DNA from 4 places in the Brevibacillus ginsengisoli genome. Region 1 is predicted to be linked to each of the others. Evidence: riboswitches for the same ligand, from Rfam matches in the RefSeq annotation. Region 1 holds a riboswitch; each other region holds the start of a gene.
What was found. A riboswitch is a leader RNA that binds a small molecule or an ion and turns the genes downstream of it on or off. The one in region 1 is predicted to bind S-adenosylmethionine.

Region 1 (4,486 bases):
GATGGAGATACACCGGTAACCTATTATTTGGGCAATGGTTCGACAACTGTTTCCGTTAATCCGGGGCGTTACTACATCAAGTTCGTACGAAGCGATCAAATGGGAAACTTCAGTTATACGTTGACCAGCCGTTTTACGATGGCACCTGATCGTTACGAATACAATGATGACCAAAAGTTGGCTAGTCCACTGCCACCGGGTAATCGGGTTAGTGTTGTCGGTAATTTTCACAAACCTAACGATATGGATTGGTTCTCCTATTATGTACGTGATTATGGGAAGCTGAATGTTACGCTTTCCGTTGACAATCTTCGAGCCGACCCTGTCCTCTATATCACCAAGGGAAACCAGTTTGTGGATAAATCAGATGATGGAGAACGATTAGACCCTACGGAGAAGTCTAGTCTTGATGTTTCACCTGGTAAATACTTCATGAGGGTAAGCGATTATAGTGGGAACCAGATTACAGGCACGTACAGGCTTGATGTAGACTATACGCCAGAACGTAAAGATTTGAATGAACCCAACGACACCTATCGTCTGGCAACCAAACTTGGGTCGGGTACGTTAATGACAGGAACATTTCCGACACGAGCGGATGTTGACTGGTTTTCGTTTCAGCTTTCCACCGATTCGTATATAACCATACAGGCGCCGTATATACCAGTAAAATCTGGTGTGCAGCTAGCGCTATATAGTGAACGTGGTTTTGACTACGCGCTATTTTACGAAGATGAAGTTGCCCAATTATCGGCCAAAAACAAAACGATACTTGGATGGAAGCTACCGAAAGGCACTTATTATATCAGGTTAACGAACTCAAATCCTTTTAAATACGACACGTATCGAATCGTCGTCAAAAGAGAGCCGCTCTATAATGGGTACCGTGATATTAGTACGCATTGGGCGAAAGCGGACATTTCCTATCTGAGTAGTTTAGGCATTGTAAAAGGTTACAGTGATTATACTTTTAAGCCGAATCAGGCCATTACCCGAGCGCAGTTTTCATCTTTGCTTATTCGTTCATTAAACAGAAACGGAATCTATCCGAGTCGATCATCGACCAATCCTTTTATGGACTTAAGAAGTTCTCATTGGGCCTATAACGATATGCTGAAGGCGTACAAAATGGGAATTCTCAAGGGGTACCCGAACGAGCGAATCAAACCGGACCAATATATTACCCGAGCGGAGATGGCCGTAATGGTTGCGCGCGCAAAGGACTTATACACCTATAGTCGCGATTATTCATCTTTCATCGATGTCAAGGCTTCTCATTGGGCTTCTCCAGCCATCGAGTCGCTTTATTCCCACTCCTGGGTAAAAGGGGATAATTACTCAAGATTCCATCCGAACGCCAATGCGACGCGTGCAGAAATGGTTGTCTTGTTAAGAAGAGCATTCAGCTTGTAGGAAGGGGAAACACACATGAACGTATACACCAAACGAATTACGATAGCCACATTGGTAGGCATCAGCATCTTTGCAAGTCAGGTGTGGGCAGACGTCGCTGGCGCACCTGGATCAGCTGATGACCCTGTTGTTACGAAAAGCTATGTTGACCAAAAAATTCAACAAGCGCTTGGAAACGGTGGTTCGGGTGCAGGCGCTAGTACTAGTTCAAAGCTAGTGGTAGCCGAGTTGAAGCCAGGCAAAACTTTGTACGGGTTTGAAGGCACAGAATTTATCGTTCGAACTGGCAATGTGGTCTCGGTTGCAGGTGTGAATGGTGATGGGCTGACCGATATTACGGCAGGAGCTGACTTGCAAGCGGGAGCACCTGTTTCCGCTAACCACTTATTGCTAATTGCTCGATCAGACAATCGGGGTCTTCGACTGGAGCCGGGATATAAGGGCACCGCATACATCATGGTCCGCGGTAAATATGAGATTCGTTAGGTTCTATTTGTAGTCTGAACAAAACTTCTGTAAAAAATCACATTAGACATTGACACCATATGCAAAAAATATTATTCTATAGTGCGTAATGGATACTCTTATCCAGAGCAGGCAAGAGGGACTGGCCCGATGAAGCCCGGCAACCGTTCAAGCGGTGCTAACCAGCAGGATGGCAATACCATTCTGGCCGATAAGAGGTTAGGGAACGCATACAAAAAGCACCTTTTCCTCAATAGCTGGGAAAAGGTTTTTTTTTGGCCGTGAAAGAAACCTGGTTCGGCTACCCACACTATTCTTTGAGAAGAGCGAAGGAGGTAGGCCCATGGCACTACAAAAAGGACGTCATTTGTTCACTTCTGAATCAGTTACAGAAGGACATCCTGACAAGATTTGCGACCAAATTTCTGATTCAATTCTTGACGCAATTTTAGCGAAAGACCCTAATGCTCGTGTAGCTTGCGAAACATCAGTTACAACGGGTTTAGTTCTGGTAGCTGGTGAAATCACAACCAGCACCTATGTTGATATGCAAAAACTGGTTCGTGACACAATTCGTGGAATTGGTTATGACCGTGCAAAATTTGGATTTGACGCTGACACTTGCGGGGTAATTCTTGCAATTGGCGAACAATCCGCGGACATTGCTTTGGGTGTAGACCAAGCGTTGGAAGCAAAAGAAGGTAAAATGAGTGACGCTGAAATCGAAGCGATCGGTGCTGGTGACCAAGGTTTAATGTTTGGTTTCGCTTGCAACGAAACTCCAGAATTGATGCCACTTCCAATTAGCATGGCGCACCAATTGGCTCGTCGTCTGACTGAAGTTCGCAAAAATGGTACATTGGAATACCTGCGCCCAGACGGTAAAACACAAGTTACCGTTGAATACGATGGCGATAAGCCTGTTCGTATTGACGCAATCGTTATTTCCACGCAACATGCTCCTGAAGCTACCTTGGAACAAATTAAGGCTGACTTGATGGAACACGTTATCAAACCAATTGTTCCAGCTAACTTGCTGGATGGAGAAACTAAATACTTTATCAACCCAACTGGTCGCTTCGTTATCGGTGGACCACAAGGGGATGCTGGTCTGACTGGCCGTAAAATCATCGTAGATACCTATGGTGGTTATGCGCGTCACGGCGGCGGAGCTTTCTCCGGTAAAGATCCAACCAAAGTTGACCGTTCTGGCGCTTATGCGGCTCGTTATGTTGCGAAAAACATCGTAGCAGCGGGTCTTGCAGACAAATGTGAAGTTCAAGTTGCCTACGCAATTGGTGTAGCACAACCGGTTTCCATCAGTGTTGATACATTCGGTACTGGTAAAGTGACTGAAGAAGATTTGGTTACATTAATCCGTAAGCACTTCGATCTTCGCCCAGCTGGTATTATTAAGCAATTGGATCTTCGTCGTCCAATTTACAAACAGACTGCTGCTTATGGGCATTTTGGCCGTAACGATCTGAATGTTCCTTGGGAGCGTACAGATAAAGCAGATGCGTTGAAAAAAGACGCGGCTGATCTCGCAAAATAAGAACAAACTTAAGCCAAACGCCTAACCTCCGTGGTTGGGCGTTTTTACATGTATGCCCAATATTGCCCTTTGTTGGATTGTAATACAAAAAGGAGAATAATTGGCTTTGTCGAAATGAGTAAGGGAGTACACTGGGGGTTTCGTCATGAGAAGATGGCATCAAATCTTGATTGCATTTTTCTTTGTATTTCTCATTGTTGTCATTAGCGGTTTGCTGTTGAATGGACCGACACATACAGAAAATGTGCAAACTCTGCAACAAAATACCCCTTCCAAACCGTCTATTACACCAAGCAATAGGAATGCAGAATCAGATCCGTCCAATGTAACTGAGCCACGATCCGATTCCCAGGTTGCGAAGATGAACTGGTATCAGAACCAGGTTGTCGTTCTCATGTATCACCATGTCTCTCCCACAGGGGATAAAGAGTATACACTTACTCCTGAGCTGTTTAGCGAGCATATGAAGTTTTTGCATGATAACGACCTTCACCCCATATCGTTAACGGAATTTCTTCAATTTGTTAATACTGGGGTATTGTCCACGAATAATGCCGTGTTAATTACATTTGATGATGGGTATGAGAGTTTTTACAAAGAAGCTTATCCAATTTTAAAAGAGTTCAATTTTCCGTCAGTCAATTTTGTTATAGCAAGCAGACTGCGTGATAGCGTCGAACGGAAACGCCCGAACATGATACCGCCTCTTACGACCGAAGAGGTTCAAGAAATGATCGGATCAGGTCTGGTAGAAGTGGGATCACACACGTACAGCTTGCATGATCACATTGAGAAAAACGATTGGGGAGAGCTGGAACCAGGCACTGCCCCGGTTTATATGGAAGACATTAAACATGTAGAAGATGATGATACGTATCGTAATCGATTGTATGTCGATTTTACTATGTCCCGAGTAGCTCTAAGTGATCTGGTACATAAACCGATTGTTTCGCTATCGTTGCCGCACGGATTCACCAACCAGGAGGTATTGGATACAGCAAAAGATGCTGGTTACCATTATGTATTTAACTCACGGCGGGGAGTTGTGAAGCC
Region 2 (4,486 bases), on a different contig from region 1:
TGGCATCACAATTCACCTCAATCGCTCGTTGCACAGAAGGGTAATCCGTGGTGACAAACGGCTGCCCATTCCCTCCGGCAAAAATGACGATATATCCCTTCTCAAGATGATGGATCGCTTTTAAGCGGATATAGGGTTCCGCAACCGATGAAATCGGGATGGCGGTCATGACGCGAACTTCATTGCTTGTTTTTGCCTTTAATACCCCTCTTAGCATCAGGCTGTTGATTACCGTCGCCAAGGTTCCGATGTTATCTGCCTCCGCCCGTTCAATTCCCCAGCTCTCTCCCATATTGCCGCGAAAAATATTGCCGCCGCCAATCACGAGACAGACCTCAACACCCAAACCCACCACCGTCATAATCTCATTGGCAATGTGCTCCAATCGCTCCGGGTCAAATCCGAATTCATGCGCACCGGCCACAGCACCACCGCTTAGTTTAATCAGAACGCGTTTGTACCTCATCCTATCCCTCCATTATCGCCCCAAAAAATAAAAACACTAAAGCATCTCGCTCTAGTGTTTCAACCGAAAAGGGAAAGGAAATAGAAATGAAAATGTTTCGGATTGATCCAGCTCATTCTCATTCCGCTATCCCCCTTCCCTTTATTTTTCTCTTATTATTTTATCTGTGGCTATTTCCAATTTCAATGAAAACTTCCTGATTTTTCACAATTGTTCGGTTGTGAACAATCCCAGCCTGGCAATTCGCTTTGCTGCTTCACGCAGTCTCTCTTCTGGAGATAACAAGGCGACTCGAACATATCCTTCACCCGTTGGGCCAAAGCCCACTCCCGGCGCTACAACTACGTGCGCTTGTTCCAAGAGAAGATCGGCAAACTCAATGGAACCAAGTCCATTCGGAACTGGCAGCCAGGCGAAGAATGAACCTTGGGATGGAGCGGCTTGCCAGCCAATCTCCTGCAATCCTCCAAACAGCGCGTTACGTCGGCTTTCATATACGGCCACCAGATCACGTACACAAGCCTGCGAGTCAGTTAAAGCGCGAACAGCAGCCATTTGAACGGCTCCAAACAAGCTGACAAAATAATGGTCCTGAATAAGGTTAATGAGACGCACCAGTTCTTTATTGCCCACCATCGCTCCTACCCTCCAGCCGGCCATGTTGTAGGTTTTGGACAAGGTGTAGAATTCAACCCCCACCTCTTTGGCGCCGGGGGCTTGCAGGAAACTGACGGGTTTCTTGCCATCAAAACTGATGGCTCCGTAGGCAAAATCATGGCAGACGACAATTTCATTCTTACGCGCGAATTGTATGGTTTCTTCAAAAAATTCAATCGGCGCATTGACCGCAGTCGGATTGTTAGGATAGTTAAGAAACATCAGCTTCGCCTTATTCACGTCTTCTTGCGACAGCTTGCTATAGTCAGGCAGGAAGTTGTTTTCCTTACGAAGAGGCATCATCGCCATTCGAGCTTGGGCAATCGCTACGCCAGACCAGTAGTCAGGATAGCCCGGATCAGGAACCAGCGCAACGTCTCCCGGATTTAAGAGCACCTGACAAATCTCAACCAGTCCTGTTTTGCTGCCGAACAGGATCGCCACTTCCTCTTCTGGATCAAGATCAACGTCAAACTCCTGTTTATACCAGTGAGCAATGGCTTGCTTTAATTCGATGCGCCCTTGAAACGGCGGATACTTGTGATGGAGCGGGTCGGCTACCTGCCTTTGCAATTCTTCGACTATATGGGGTGGAGTCGGCAAATCTGGATTCCCTTGACCCAGGTTAATGATGTCGTAGCCCTTGGCCAACTGCTTATTGACCTTGGCTACTAATGTGGAGAAAAATTGGGTCGGTAATTGTTCCATAATGTGTGCAGGTTGAATTCGCATGTACCTCTTTCCTTTCCTGAGCCGTTCGACTAAGAAAAGACTTCGTCCCTTTTCGCTCTGTGGAAGTTCGCAATGAAGTTGGAAAGTCCGCTCTCTCAATCCGAAAGGGAGTCGCCAAACGCTTCGCGCCCCTACGGGGTTGGGTGGCGACTCTTTTCCCTTTCTCCTTTCCTTCGCTAAGCTTCACTTCCAAGGAGGCTGCAAGCGGACGAAATCTTTTCTTGATAGGCTTGCGCGAATGGATAAGTTTAATTACTTTACCACTGTAAAGCAATTAAACTTTCCAATTTAATAAAAAATAAAAACCCCCTTCAGCGGAGAAGGGGGTACGTGTCTGTTATTCACGCCTTATCTCCCAGGAATTGCTCCTGCTGGAATTGGCACAGATGTGTTCACGATTGATGGAATCGCGTACAACATCCGCTGCCGGGCTTCATCGGGCCAGTCCCTCCGCCTCTCTGGATAAGTGAGTTTTCCTATTCATTTTGTATGTTTATACTAGCGAGCCGAGTGACTTGTTGTCAAGGAGGCTTACTGCTTTATTCTTTATTCTTTATTCTTGTTTCTGGATTTTTACCTTACCGCCGTCTTTTAACAATGTCTGGCCTTTGACAACAACGGTAGCCCCTTCTTTCACACCGGTAAGGATCTCAACTTCATCGCTGCTTCCTTGTCCGACGGTTACTTCCACCTGTTTGGCTACGTTGTTCTCAATCACATACACATAAGATTTGCCTTCCCGTTCAAAAATTGCTTTGCGGGAAACCAATGGTACTTTCTTTTGCCCAGTCGAATCGAAGTTAAACTTCACATTCACGACCATATCGGACTTTAATTCGTTGGAAGGATTCGGGATGGAGATTTCAGTCGGATAAGCTTTCAATTGCGGATCCATCACCGGGCTCACAGCAGTTACTTTGGCATCCAGCACCTTTGCCAACGCGCTTACTTCCACTTTTACACCTGTGCCAACCTTGACCTTGGTTATATCGTTTTCGGATATATTCGCCTTAACAACAAGTGGATTTGTATTCACGAGCGTGATCACAGGTGCTTGCGGGGAAGCAAATTGTCCAACCTCTCCGTTTACACTGGAGATATATCCGCTGAAAGGAGCAGTAACGACTGCATTGGCCAATTGTGTTCTGGCGTTTTGCAAACTAACCGCAGCCTGCTTCACAGATGCCTCGGATACTTGCACACCGCCCATCTGTTGTGCCGTCGACAAGCTCATCTTCGCATTGTCATAAGCGGTTTGGGCATTCGTCAACTGTGAATTGGCTTGTTCCATTTGTTGTGAAGAAACCGCTCCTTGATTAAACAAATTCTGCATGCGCTGCTGGTTCACTTGGGCATCTTTTAAGGCTTGCTCGGACTGCTTCAATCCATTTTTCGCTTGTTCGAGCCCACTATTTGAGTTGCTGCCAGATTGTCTTAGGCCAGCTTGGGCAACCTGCAGGGCAGCTTCTGCTTGTCGTACGCCATTTTCCAGGTCGGCTTCATCCAAATGGAATAACACCGCACCTTTTCCTACATATTGACCTAATTTGACTGGCAATGAAGTAATCTTCCCAGTTACTTTCGGGCTGATATTCACTTCCTGACTAGGTGCAAGCTTGGCAGTCAGTCCTGCATCCAAGGAAACCGAACCATTTTTCACAAGCTCAACTTGTACTGGGGTAATTCTTTCTACAGCTGTGGTCGTTGCCTCTGGTGCTTTTTGCGAGCAGGCAGTTAAGAGAAGTACCGTCGATAACGCCAGTATGAAGTGTTGTTTTTTCACTTTTATACTCTCCCTCCGTTTACTTAAGACGCCTAGGATTCCAGGGTAGGCATATTCTTTTGCTGCTTTTTCAACATCTTCTTCTCTCTTCTTTTCTCCTTTTTGGCTCGACGCTTGATCCCTAAATCATTGAACCAGGAATACACAATGGGGACCAGAATCAGCGTAACCAATGTAGATAAGCTCAAGCCGAAGATAACTGTTACACCCATTGGCTTCTGGAATTCAGTACCTGATCCGGTCGCAAACGCAAGCGGACCAATGGATAAAATGGTCGTGAGCGTAGTCATCAGAATCGGACGCAAACGGATAGGACCTGCCATCAGAATGGCTTCTTTGGCATCATGACCTTTTTTCCGCAACTGATTCACGTAGTCAATCAATACGATCGAGTTGTTCATAACCAGACCGACCAGAAGGATATACCCGATTAGAACTGATACACTCAGGGTAGTTCCCGTTACCGCTAGACCAATCAGGACACCTGGAAGTGTCGGTGGCAAGGCAAACATGATAATAAACGGACTAAAGAAGGATTCAAACTGCGACGCCATTACCATATAAACCAGAATAATCGCCAACAGAATGGCAACACCTAGACTCGTGAAGGATTCGACCATGTCTTTGCTTTGTCCGCCGTACTTCAGCAGATAGCCGTCTGGAAGGTTTAATTGATCCAGTTTTGTCTTGATTTCCTTCATCACGGCGTTAAGATCTCGTCCGTTCAAATCTGCTGTGATTTTCACTTGTCGGGACTGATCTTCACGGTTGATGGCAATTGGAACATCTACCTTTTTAATGGTTGCCACTGAAGAAAGAGCGATCTGTGCTCCTCCTTGACCAGAAAT
Region 3 (4,486 bases), on a different contig from region 1:
GCGGATTGAGGCGTTTGACAACTCCAATATTCAAGGAGCTGAGCCGGTATCCGCGATGGTTGTCTTTACTGACGGTCGCCCGGATAAGAAGGAATACCGCAAGTTCAAAATAAAAACCGTTGAGGGCCCCGACGATTACGGCTCTATGCGGGAGGTCGTGCGCAGGCGCTACACCCGCTTGCTAAAAGAAAATCAACCGCTTCCTGACCTGATTGTCATTGATGGCGGAAAAGGACAAATATCGGCGGCGATGGACGTGCTCGAGAATGAACTTGGACTTTATATACCCGTCTGTGGTTTGGCGAAGGACGAGAAGCATAAAACGGCACAGCTGTTGTTTGGAGACCCACCAGAGCCCGTTGATTTAAAGAGGGACAGTTACGAATTCTACTTGTTACAGCGGATACAAGACGAGGTTCACCGCTTTGCGATTACCTTCCATCGCCAGTCGCGCGGAAAAACAATGCTGAGCTCCCAATTGGATGAGATTCCGGGAATTGGCGAGAAGCGACGCAAGCTCTTGTTCAAACATTTTGGTTCACTCACCAAAATGCGTGAGGCAAGCGTAGAGGATTTCCGGCAAATCGGTATAGGTGACAAGCTGGCGCGAGAGATCATCGAGAAGCTGCGCAAGCTGGACACCTAAAACAGTCATGACCGTTTTAGGTGTCCGCCATGCGGTCATCTCGACTTTAATGAAAAACGTTGAGATGTTTTTTGCAAAAATAGAGGTTGAACATGCCACAAACGCATGCTATAATCCAAAACAATTAAATAAGTAACCTCACTTCCCATAACTGGAGTGAGGTAGAGGCGCGAAAACCAAGAGTACCCCCCGAAGATGCGGGCATTAGCAGGGTGTGGGAAAGGGGAATTCGCCGAAGTGCAACAGGCGGCCCGATGCTTGTTGTGCTGGGTCTGTGTTGAAGAAGCACAGAACTGTCAACGCTGTATCAAATCCTAATACAACGTTGGAGAGCTATCTCACAGAGGATGAAGGACTTCGTGTATTCACGTGTTGTGAATAATGCGGAGTTGTTCGCCGACGTGTCCAAGGGAGGGAGGCACTGGTATGTCCATAAGTAGGGCAACGACAGGTCTAACCTTGTTGTTGCCTTTTTTGTTTAGGTCATCAACCGAAAATATTGCGTGAATAATAAATAAGCTTACGTGGAAGTTATGGTATCAGGATAGGATCAGTGATTATTCGATAGGGGAGAGAAACCAGATGGGATTGATCGTGCAAAAATACGGAGGAACCTCAGTTGGAACGATTGAACGGATTATGCGGGTAGCAGACCGGATTATTGAGACGAAAGAGCAAGGAAATGACGTCGTAGTTGTTGTGTCCGCGATGGGCAAATCCACCGATGTGTTGGTTGACATGGCGAAACAAATCAGTGAACAGCCACCGGCCCGTGAGCTGGACATGCTGCTGACAACGGGTGAACAGGTATCGATCGCGCTGCTCGCGATGGCATTGGAGAGCAAAGGTCATGCGGCGGTTTCGATGACCGGATGGCAGGCGGGGATTATGACAGATTCCGTACACTCCAAAGCCCGTATCCAAGACATTGATAATCAGCGAATTCGAGAGGCGATTAGCCAAGGGCGCATCGTGATCGTGGCCGGGTTTCAAGGAATTACGGAAGCAGGAGAGATAACGACATTAGGTCGAGGTGGATCCGACACGACGGCTGTCGCGCTGGCTGCCAGTCTGGAAGCGAATAAGTGCGAGATTTTTACGGATGTGTCTGGTGTATTTACAGCTGACCCAAGAGTTGTTAAATCAGCTCAAAAGCTGGACAGTATCTCCTATGATGAAATGCTGGAGCTGGCAAATCTCGGTGCAGGCGTGCTTCATCCACGCTCCGTGGAGACAGCGAAAAAATATAAAGTGCGTTTAGTCGTACGTTCTAGCTTTACGAATGAAGAGGGTACTTATGTGGAGGAGGGTTCGTCAATGGAAACAGGAAGAGTGGTAAGCGGTGTTGCGCATGACGAGGACGTTGCCAAGATTACGGTTGTCGGCATGCCGGCCAAAGTAGGAACATTATCCCTTTTATTCAACACATTGGCTTGTGCTCAAGTGAATGTCGATATCATTATTCAAAGCTCGTATGATGCGGCTGAAACCAATATTTCCTTTACAGTCTCAGCGGATGATCTGACGCATGCGCTGGAGGTATTAAATCAGAAATCAGCCGAACTAGGGTTTGATTCGGTTGAATACGAACAGGGATTAACCAAAGTCTCGATTGTAGGCGCGGGCATGGTGACCAATCCAGGTGTGGCAGCGGAGATGTTCAGACAGCTGGCGGAGCAACAGATTTCGATTAAAATGGTCTCCACTTCAGATATCAAAATCTCCTGCGTCATCCCAGCAGAGTTCACTGGGCTTGCGGTGACCACATTGCACACAGCCTTTGGCCTGGATGTGGAAGAAGCTGCTGTGGTACACGGAATGTAAGAGAACACACACAAAGAAGACTGGAAGAAGCTCGTGTTAGATATTGACACTTTCCTCTTCCAAATCGTATGATGAATGAAATAATATGGATTCTCTTATCGAGAGTGGTGGAGGGACTGGCCCGATGAAGCCCGGCAACCCCGCAGTAGCGGAGAGGTGCTAAATCCAGCAGACGCGCGACGCAGAAGAACTGCAATGGACGCGTTTGGAAGATAAGAGCGGGTATCTGTCTATTCAGAAATCAACCCCTCTTCTCTTCGAAGAGGGGTTTTTACCATTTGCGTAAGCCCGCTAGAGAGGTGAGGGACGAATTCTTTTCGTCGGATAGTAAGGGGGAAAGCGTTGTGCAAAAAGCATTCATTGGAGATTTGCAGCTGGAATCGGGGGAAGTCCTTAAGCAAGTGGAGATCGGCTATCAGACGTATGGTACCTATGATCCCAACCGTGATAACGCGATTCTAGTTTGCCACGCTCTAACGGGAGACGTATATGCTGTAGGTGACGGGAGTCGTCCAGGCTGGTGGGAAGGACTTATAGGGCCCGACATGCCGATTGATACAAACGAATACTTCGTCATTTGCAGCAATGTTCTCGGTGGATGCTACGGCTCTACGGGGCCAGCCAGCTTGAATCCTGAGACGAATCGCCCGTATGGTTCCAGCTTCCCGATGGTCACGATCCGCGACATGGTGCGAGCGCAACGATGTTTACTGAGTGAGCTCGGTGTTCACCATCTGTATGCGGTAATGGGTGGCTCCATGGGTGGAATGCAGGTGTACGAATGGGCAGTTGAATTCCCGGAGATGATGAATCTGGTCATCCCCATCGCTACTTGTTCCCGTCTCTCGGCTATTGCCATCGCCTATAATGATGTCGGCAGGCAGGCGATCAAGAACGATCCCGAATGGAACGGCGGAGACTATTACCCGGGCGCAGGGCCATCTAAGGGCCTTGCGGTTGCCAGGATGCTTGGGATGATAACCTATCGGACGGCTGAATTATTTGAAGAGCGCTTCGGGCGCAGCTTCAAGCAAGAATCAGAGAATCACGCGTTGGATATTACCTTCCAAATCGAAAGCTATTTGCGCTATCAAGGGGAGAAGTTGGTCGAACGTTTTGACGCCAATTCCTATCTCGCCCTGCTGCGGGCAATGGACTCTCACGATATCGGCAGAGGACGTGGCGGTGCAGAGCATGCCATCTCCCGTATTCGAGCTACGGTACTTATGATCGGGATTACCGATGATCTCTTGTACCCGCTAGAGCATCAAAAGGAAATGGCCAATCTGATGCGCCAGAATGGTGTGGAAGTTGAATTTCATACACTTGAATCCAAATTCGGGCATGACGCTTTTTTGGTGGAGTTTTCTCGTATGGGGCGGATTGTCACACCGTACGTCAAGAAAGTAAGATCGTGATCAGGACTTCCGATTGTTTAGAATCCTCTGACTTGACGACTTCCAGATGGCCTTCCAATTCTTTTTGTAACCATTGGCTAATTGCACCTGCGATGATCCCGCACTCCAGCATTAACGAAGAGGTCAGTCTGTCTACTTCAATATGAGAAAATACGGAGTGTGTCAACGAGTAACGAAAGGAATGCTCGGTCTCTTCAAGGAGCTCTAGCTTCCCCAAGCCGAGACGAATGAACGGCAGGATCAGGTCATCCGCATTTTTTATCGAAATTTGCGATCCCACATCTTTTCCTAACCAGTACAGAATGGGGCCTTCGCTCTCGCCTAAAAGTTTGCGTGTCAAGCAATCTCTCAACATATGGAAACCTAGGTACGGCATATTCATTTGCTCCAAATGAGACATTGTTTGTCCAGAAAATAATGTGTAGAGCGGATCGACTATGCGCATGATGATTTCTCCTTTGCTCATAGAGTTGATTTACTAGTTTTCATATTCCAATCTATGAGAATTTTGAGAATCTGATGACAATATTCATATAAAAAAGAGAAAAATCTTTCTAGATAGAATGAGATCCCCCCTATAAAAGCCTGTCATAACAGG
Region 4 (4,486 bases), on a different contig from region 1:
GACCATAGTAAAGCTCCGAAATCACGTTGTTGCTAATGGTATGAACGTGAAAGCAAGCTCTGGCAGTGGCAAAATTCTTATAAACGACCGCATGAATCAGGGTTTCAGCGGATGGCTTTAACGTGGTTTGCTCAACTGGCTCAGAGTTTTCGTCCACAACCAGGTAATCCTCTGAGGTACATTTGGTTTTGTCTTTCCCGCTGGCGGTAACGGCGAAGAGGAGCGGATCAGACTCGATTTTGATCGAGAGGTTTCCGCTTGTACCCGGGAACCAATCGCGACGGGCAAACGTCATTTTGACATCGTCCAATTGACGGAAGGCTTCTTCTCGCTGTTGATCGGTGAATCCCATGGCTTAACGCACCTCCTGACGTTGGATGATCTGATCGAGACTTGCGATCACGTCAAAAAACGTGCCGAATGTCTCATGGGGGAGCTGCAGTTCACGGCACTTCTCCGTCAAAAGTGAGCGTGCAATAACGAAATCGGCAATTCGCGCTCCTGCCAAGTCAGTAATGCTGTCGCCTATGACAACCCGGTAGTATTGATCCGGATCATAGCTTCGGATAATGGTGGTTTTGCACATGCCGCAATCCGTCGAGCAGTGTTCATCGCATGAGTTCGGCCAGGTAATGGTAATCGTCTCTTGAGAGAAATCACTGCCGTTGCAATAGATTTGATCTTCCAAGCCAAAGGGTGCGAGCATGGGATAGACGAAGAAGTCAATACCGCCGCTGGTAATGAGCAAGGTGATTCCTTGATTTTTACAATAGTCGATAAACTGGGCAAAGCCTTCACGAATCTTGGCTTCACGCAGGAGGAAGTCAATCATTTCTTGCTTGCGTGAAGAAGGAATGGTGGCAAACAGCTTGCCAACCCCTTCACGAATCGAGATCTTCTGGGTAAGGATTTGTTCCGTCAGAGCCTCCCAGCCCGGTGGAGCGAATTCTTTCATCAGTGCGACAATATTATCTTTTTCGGTAATCGTACCGTCAAAATCACAAAAGAGTACAAGCTTTTTTTGCATTATTTCTGCCCCCATTTAGCTAAAGCAATCGCCAGCGGTTCAAAGTCATTCGCGGCTTCCTGCAAGCTTTGTCCGCTTACAACAGCCTCGATTGCCTTGATAAAAGCACGGGCTCCATCGGTAGCTCCGCCAGGATGACCGTGAATTCCGCCTCCCGCATTGACTACCTGATCCAATCCGAAGTCAGCATATAATTGGCTAACGAGTCCCGGATGAATGCCCGCAGATGGAACAGGGAAGGAAGGCTTCAGTCGAGTATCCGCACTTGTCAGATGAGCGGCGAGCGTAATCGCTTCGTCTTTATCCAGCGCCACGTTGCCATACGGAGAAGGGAAAAGAACCAGATCAGCCCCAGCCAGCCGCATCAGCTTGCCGAGCAACAGCGGCGTAGCGATTCCGTAATCAGGAGATGGATAGAAGGCTCCCGCTAACGCTGGATGCGCCATAATCGGCACAGTGATGTCAGGATCAGCGGCAAGGCGATGCAACACATCGAAGCCATAGCTCAACACATTAAATAGCAGGCATTGGGCTCCCGCATCAACTGCCCGCTTCGCTTTTTCCAACAATTCGTGAGTCGGGCCGGTAAGGTTAGCGCTGTAAAGCACATGTTTGCCTGTTTCCTGCTCCACCTCGTGGGAAATCTGACGAAAGGCTTTGATTCGCTCAAGGAAAGGCGCTTGGTCATCCGCGAAGAAAATCTCGTCGTCTTTTACCAAATCAAGACCGCCAAGAGCCTGCGCCCGGAATTGGGTCTTGAGATCCTCGAATGGCATGCCGAGACAGGACTTGAAAATACTCATGCACAGCGGACGATCGTGAACATCGACAAGATTGCGAATGCCTTCAATCCCGAACTTCGGACCAGGGAATCCTTCGGTGAAAGAGTCTGGGAATTGGATATCCAACAGTTTGATCTTGCCGTCCATGGATAATTTGCCGAACACACCGGTCAAGAGGGAAGGAATATCCTTGGTAAAGTTGCGCGTCGGATAACTGATGGTGATCGTTCCGCGTATGTCCCCATTATCAAGCTGTTCGATTGGATGAACGGAATGGACTTCACCAAGGTACGGACGGAGGGCCTCCTGTTTCGCGGCAGGCAAGTCTGTCCAAGAACCAACGGTCATTCCGACGGCAATGGCCTGCGCTTTTTTCTCCAGATCCTTGGCTTGGGTCAAATAAGTTACGAGTATCGTATCTTGGCTCACGAGATTGCCTCCTCGACAAAAAATGGTTGACCTTAACAAAAAAGCCCCCTTCAACGAGAAGGAGGCGTCATATGCGACATGCTTCTTCTCTCATCTCTCAAAAACCAATAAACGGGTTTTTGCAGGATTTAGCACCGTTACGCGCAAGTTTGTACGTGCACGCCGGTTGCCGGGCATCATCGGGCCAGTCCCTCTGCCTTCTCACAATAAGAGTTGTGTCAGAAAATATTGAATTGAACCGCTCTTTTCACACGGTAATCAAATCATAAGATGAGTTTTAGCCCCCTGTCAACTATGAGTTTGGTATCGAGTAAGGGGAAAAAAGGTTCAGGGAGTTGTCCGCACATACACGAAAAAATAGGTGTTGACAATTTGCGGGATCGCTGTGTATGATTCATCGTAATCGCAAATCGAATAGTTTGAAAAATGGATTTCCTTATCCAGAGACGGTGGAGGGACTGGCCCGATGATACCCAGCAACCGACACATTGCTTACTAGAGTTCGACTCGTAAGAATGTGCACGGTGCTAATTCCTGCAGAAAAACATTCTGGTAGATAAGGGGGAACGACAACGTTGACGACGTATGCACAGGACCTCTTTTCTTTGGAAAAGAGGTCTTTTTTCGTACCGCTATCAAAAACATGGTGTGAACAAGTATGGGCAGAGCATAAGTATTTAGTAATGTTGACATCGTATTGTGACTACAAAGAAATCGCGCAAGCCTTTAAGGATCAGATTCAACTCTCCAAGCAGCAAGCAAGCCGTGACTGGACGGCATTCGCCGATTGGCTGTGCAATCGTTTGGAAGAAGTTAAACAGCGCCCCGTTGAAGAGGAAAATGCCCGCAATGCTTTGACACATGCAATCGGTCATTTGCGCGGCAGGCTTTCGGAAGAAGAAGCAGGTTCCTGGCATCTTTTGCTCAGTGATGATTGGAAGAGGGCGTGGAAAACGTTGTTTCTTCTAGCGATGGAACGCGGAGATGAATACCTGAAGGAATCCCGCCTTTTTTCACCCGACTGCCCGGTGGCGAATATATGGGTAAGAGTACGGGGGAAGGATTGGTTTATCCATAAGTCGCAAGCGGATTGGGTCATTCTTACTGCTGAGCAGGTTGTCCAAGAAGTGGCGGATTGCAAGGTGAGCAAGCTGGTGGAGTATCGTTTAATGGCTCAGTTGGAAGAGCTGACGAATCCGTTGGAAATATACGAGAAGTGCAAGAATTAAAAGGGCTGAAGAAGGGGGAAGATTCTGATGGCATATCGTCCATTATCGGAGCAGGATGCGGTTGAGTATGTGCGTCAATTGCCTGGGCTTTTCGAAGCGGATGCGAGGCTGACTAGTTCAGAAATCGGCGACGGCAACTTAAATCTGGTGTTTCATATCCGGGATGAAGAACATCTTAAAAGCGTGATCGTCAAGCAAGCTTTGCCTTACGCTCGGGTAGTAGGGGAATCGTGGCCGTTAACATTGGATCGGGCGCGGATCGAGAGTGATGCCTTGCACATTCAAGGGAAACTGGTCCCAGACCTGGTGCCGCAGGTTTATCATTTTGATAAGGAATTGGCGCTTACCGTCATGGAGGACTTGAGTGATCATATCATTATGCGCAAGGGCTTGATCAGCGGGGAGCGTTATCCGCAGTTCGCCAAGCATATTGGGCGTTTCCTGGCCGAGACCCTGTTCTTTACTTCTGATTTGGGGATCCATCCGTACGAGAAAAAGGCGTTGGTTTCCAAATTCATCAATCCTGAGCTTTGTAAAATAACCGAAGATTTAGTATTTACAGATCCTTATGAAAAATGCGATACAAACAATTTCAACCCATTGATTCAACGAGATGTGGAGACGATCTGGGCCAACGGATTGTTGAAACGTGAGATAGCCAAATTGAAATTTGGGTTTTTAACTCGCGCGGAGGCTTTATTGCATGGGGATTTGCACACAGGCAGTATCTTCGTAACCGCGACAAGCACCAAAGTCATCGACCCGGAATTCGCTTACTACGGTCCAATTGGCTTTGATATCGGGCAAGTGATCGCGAACCTGTTGCTCAACTATGCTGGACAGCAAGGCTTGCAAAAGACTGAAGAGGATCTTCAAGCGTATCGCCACTATCTGTTGGAGACGGTTGAGAACGTGTGGCAGGAGTTTGCTTACAACTTCGTGCAACTCTGGCATAAACAGGCCAAAGAGCGGAGTGCCCGTGTGGAGGATTTCTGGCAGGAATATCTGGCCCAAGTTCT

Region 2: linked by a shared signal. The riboswitch ahead of ACQCN2_RS20325 (pyridoxal phosphate-dependent aminotransferase) and the one ahead of metK (methionine adenosyltransferase) in region 1 are both predicted to bind S-adenosylmethionine.
Region 3: linked by a shared signal. The riboswitch ahead of metX (homoserine O-acetyltransferase MetX) and the one ahead of metK (methionine adenosyltransferase) in region 1 are both predicted to bind S-adenosylmethionine.
Region 4: linked by a shared signal. The riboswitch ahead of ACQCN2_RS12780 (2,3-diketo-5-methylthiopentyl-1-phosphate enolase) and the one ahead of metK (methionine adenosyltransferase) in region 1 are both predicted to bind S-adenosylmethionine.

Annotation. Positions count from the first base shown of each region.
Region 1 covers NZ_JBNJQR010000004.1:93,011-97,496, reverse strand. Annotated here, with positions in the region: gene ACQCN2_RS09975 (S8 family peptidase) at 1-1,413, shown strand, start outside; gene ACQCN2_RS09970 (hypothetical protein) at 1,429-1,899, shown strand; SAM riboswitch class I at 1,995-2,096, shown strand; gene metK (methionine adenosyltransferase) at 2,222-3,433, shown strand; gene ACQCN2_RS09960 (polysaccharide deacetylase family protein) at 3,579-4,486, shown strand, end outside.
Region 2 covers NZ_JBNJQR010000011.1:86,000-90,485, forward strand. Annotated here, with positions in the region: gene pyrH (UMP kinase) at 1-466, opposite strand, end outside; gene ACQCN2_RS20325 (pyridoxal phosphate-dependent aminotransferase) at 671-1,855, opposite strand; SAM riboswitch class I at 2,201-2,324, opposite strand; gene ACQCN2_RS20330 (efflux RND transporter periplasmic adaptor subunit) at 2,409-3,644, opposite strand; gene ACQCN2_RS20335 (efflux RND transporter permease subunit) at 3,671-4,486, opposite strand, start outside.
Region 3 covers NZ_JBNJQR010000001.1:369,669-374,154, forward strand. Annotated here, with positions in the region: gene uvrC (excinuclease ABC subunit UvrC) at 1-646, shown strand, start outside; lysine riboswitch at 801-990, shown strand; gene ACQCN2_RS01935 (aspartate kinase) at 1,229-2,470, shown strand; SAM riboswitch class I at 2,563-2,689, shown strand; gene metX (homoserine O-acetyltransferase MetX) at 2,815-3,888, shown strand; gene ACQCN2_RS01945 (DUF2507 domain-containing protein) at 3,869-4,333, opposite strand.
Region 4 covers NZ_JBNJQR010000005.1:307,361-311,846, forward strand. Annotated here, with positions in the region: gene ACQCN2_RS12770 (methylthioribulose 1-phosphate dehydratase) at 1-352, opposite strand, end outside; gene ACQCN2_RS12775 (2-hydroxy-3-keto-5-methylthiopentenyl-1-phosphate phosphatase) at 356-1,027, opposite strand; gene ACQCN2_RS12780 (2,3-diketo-5-methylthiopentyl-1-phosphate enolase) at 1,027-2,238, opposite strand; SAM riboswitch class I at 2,326-2,451, opposite strand; SAM riboswitch class I at 2,672-2,801, shown strand; gene ACQCN2_RS12785 (DUF1722 domain-containing protein) at 2,814-3,467, shown strand; gene mtnK (S-methyl-5-thioribose kinase) at 3,495-4,486, shown strand, end outside.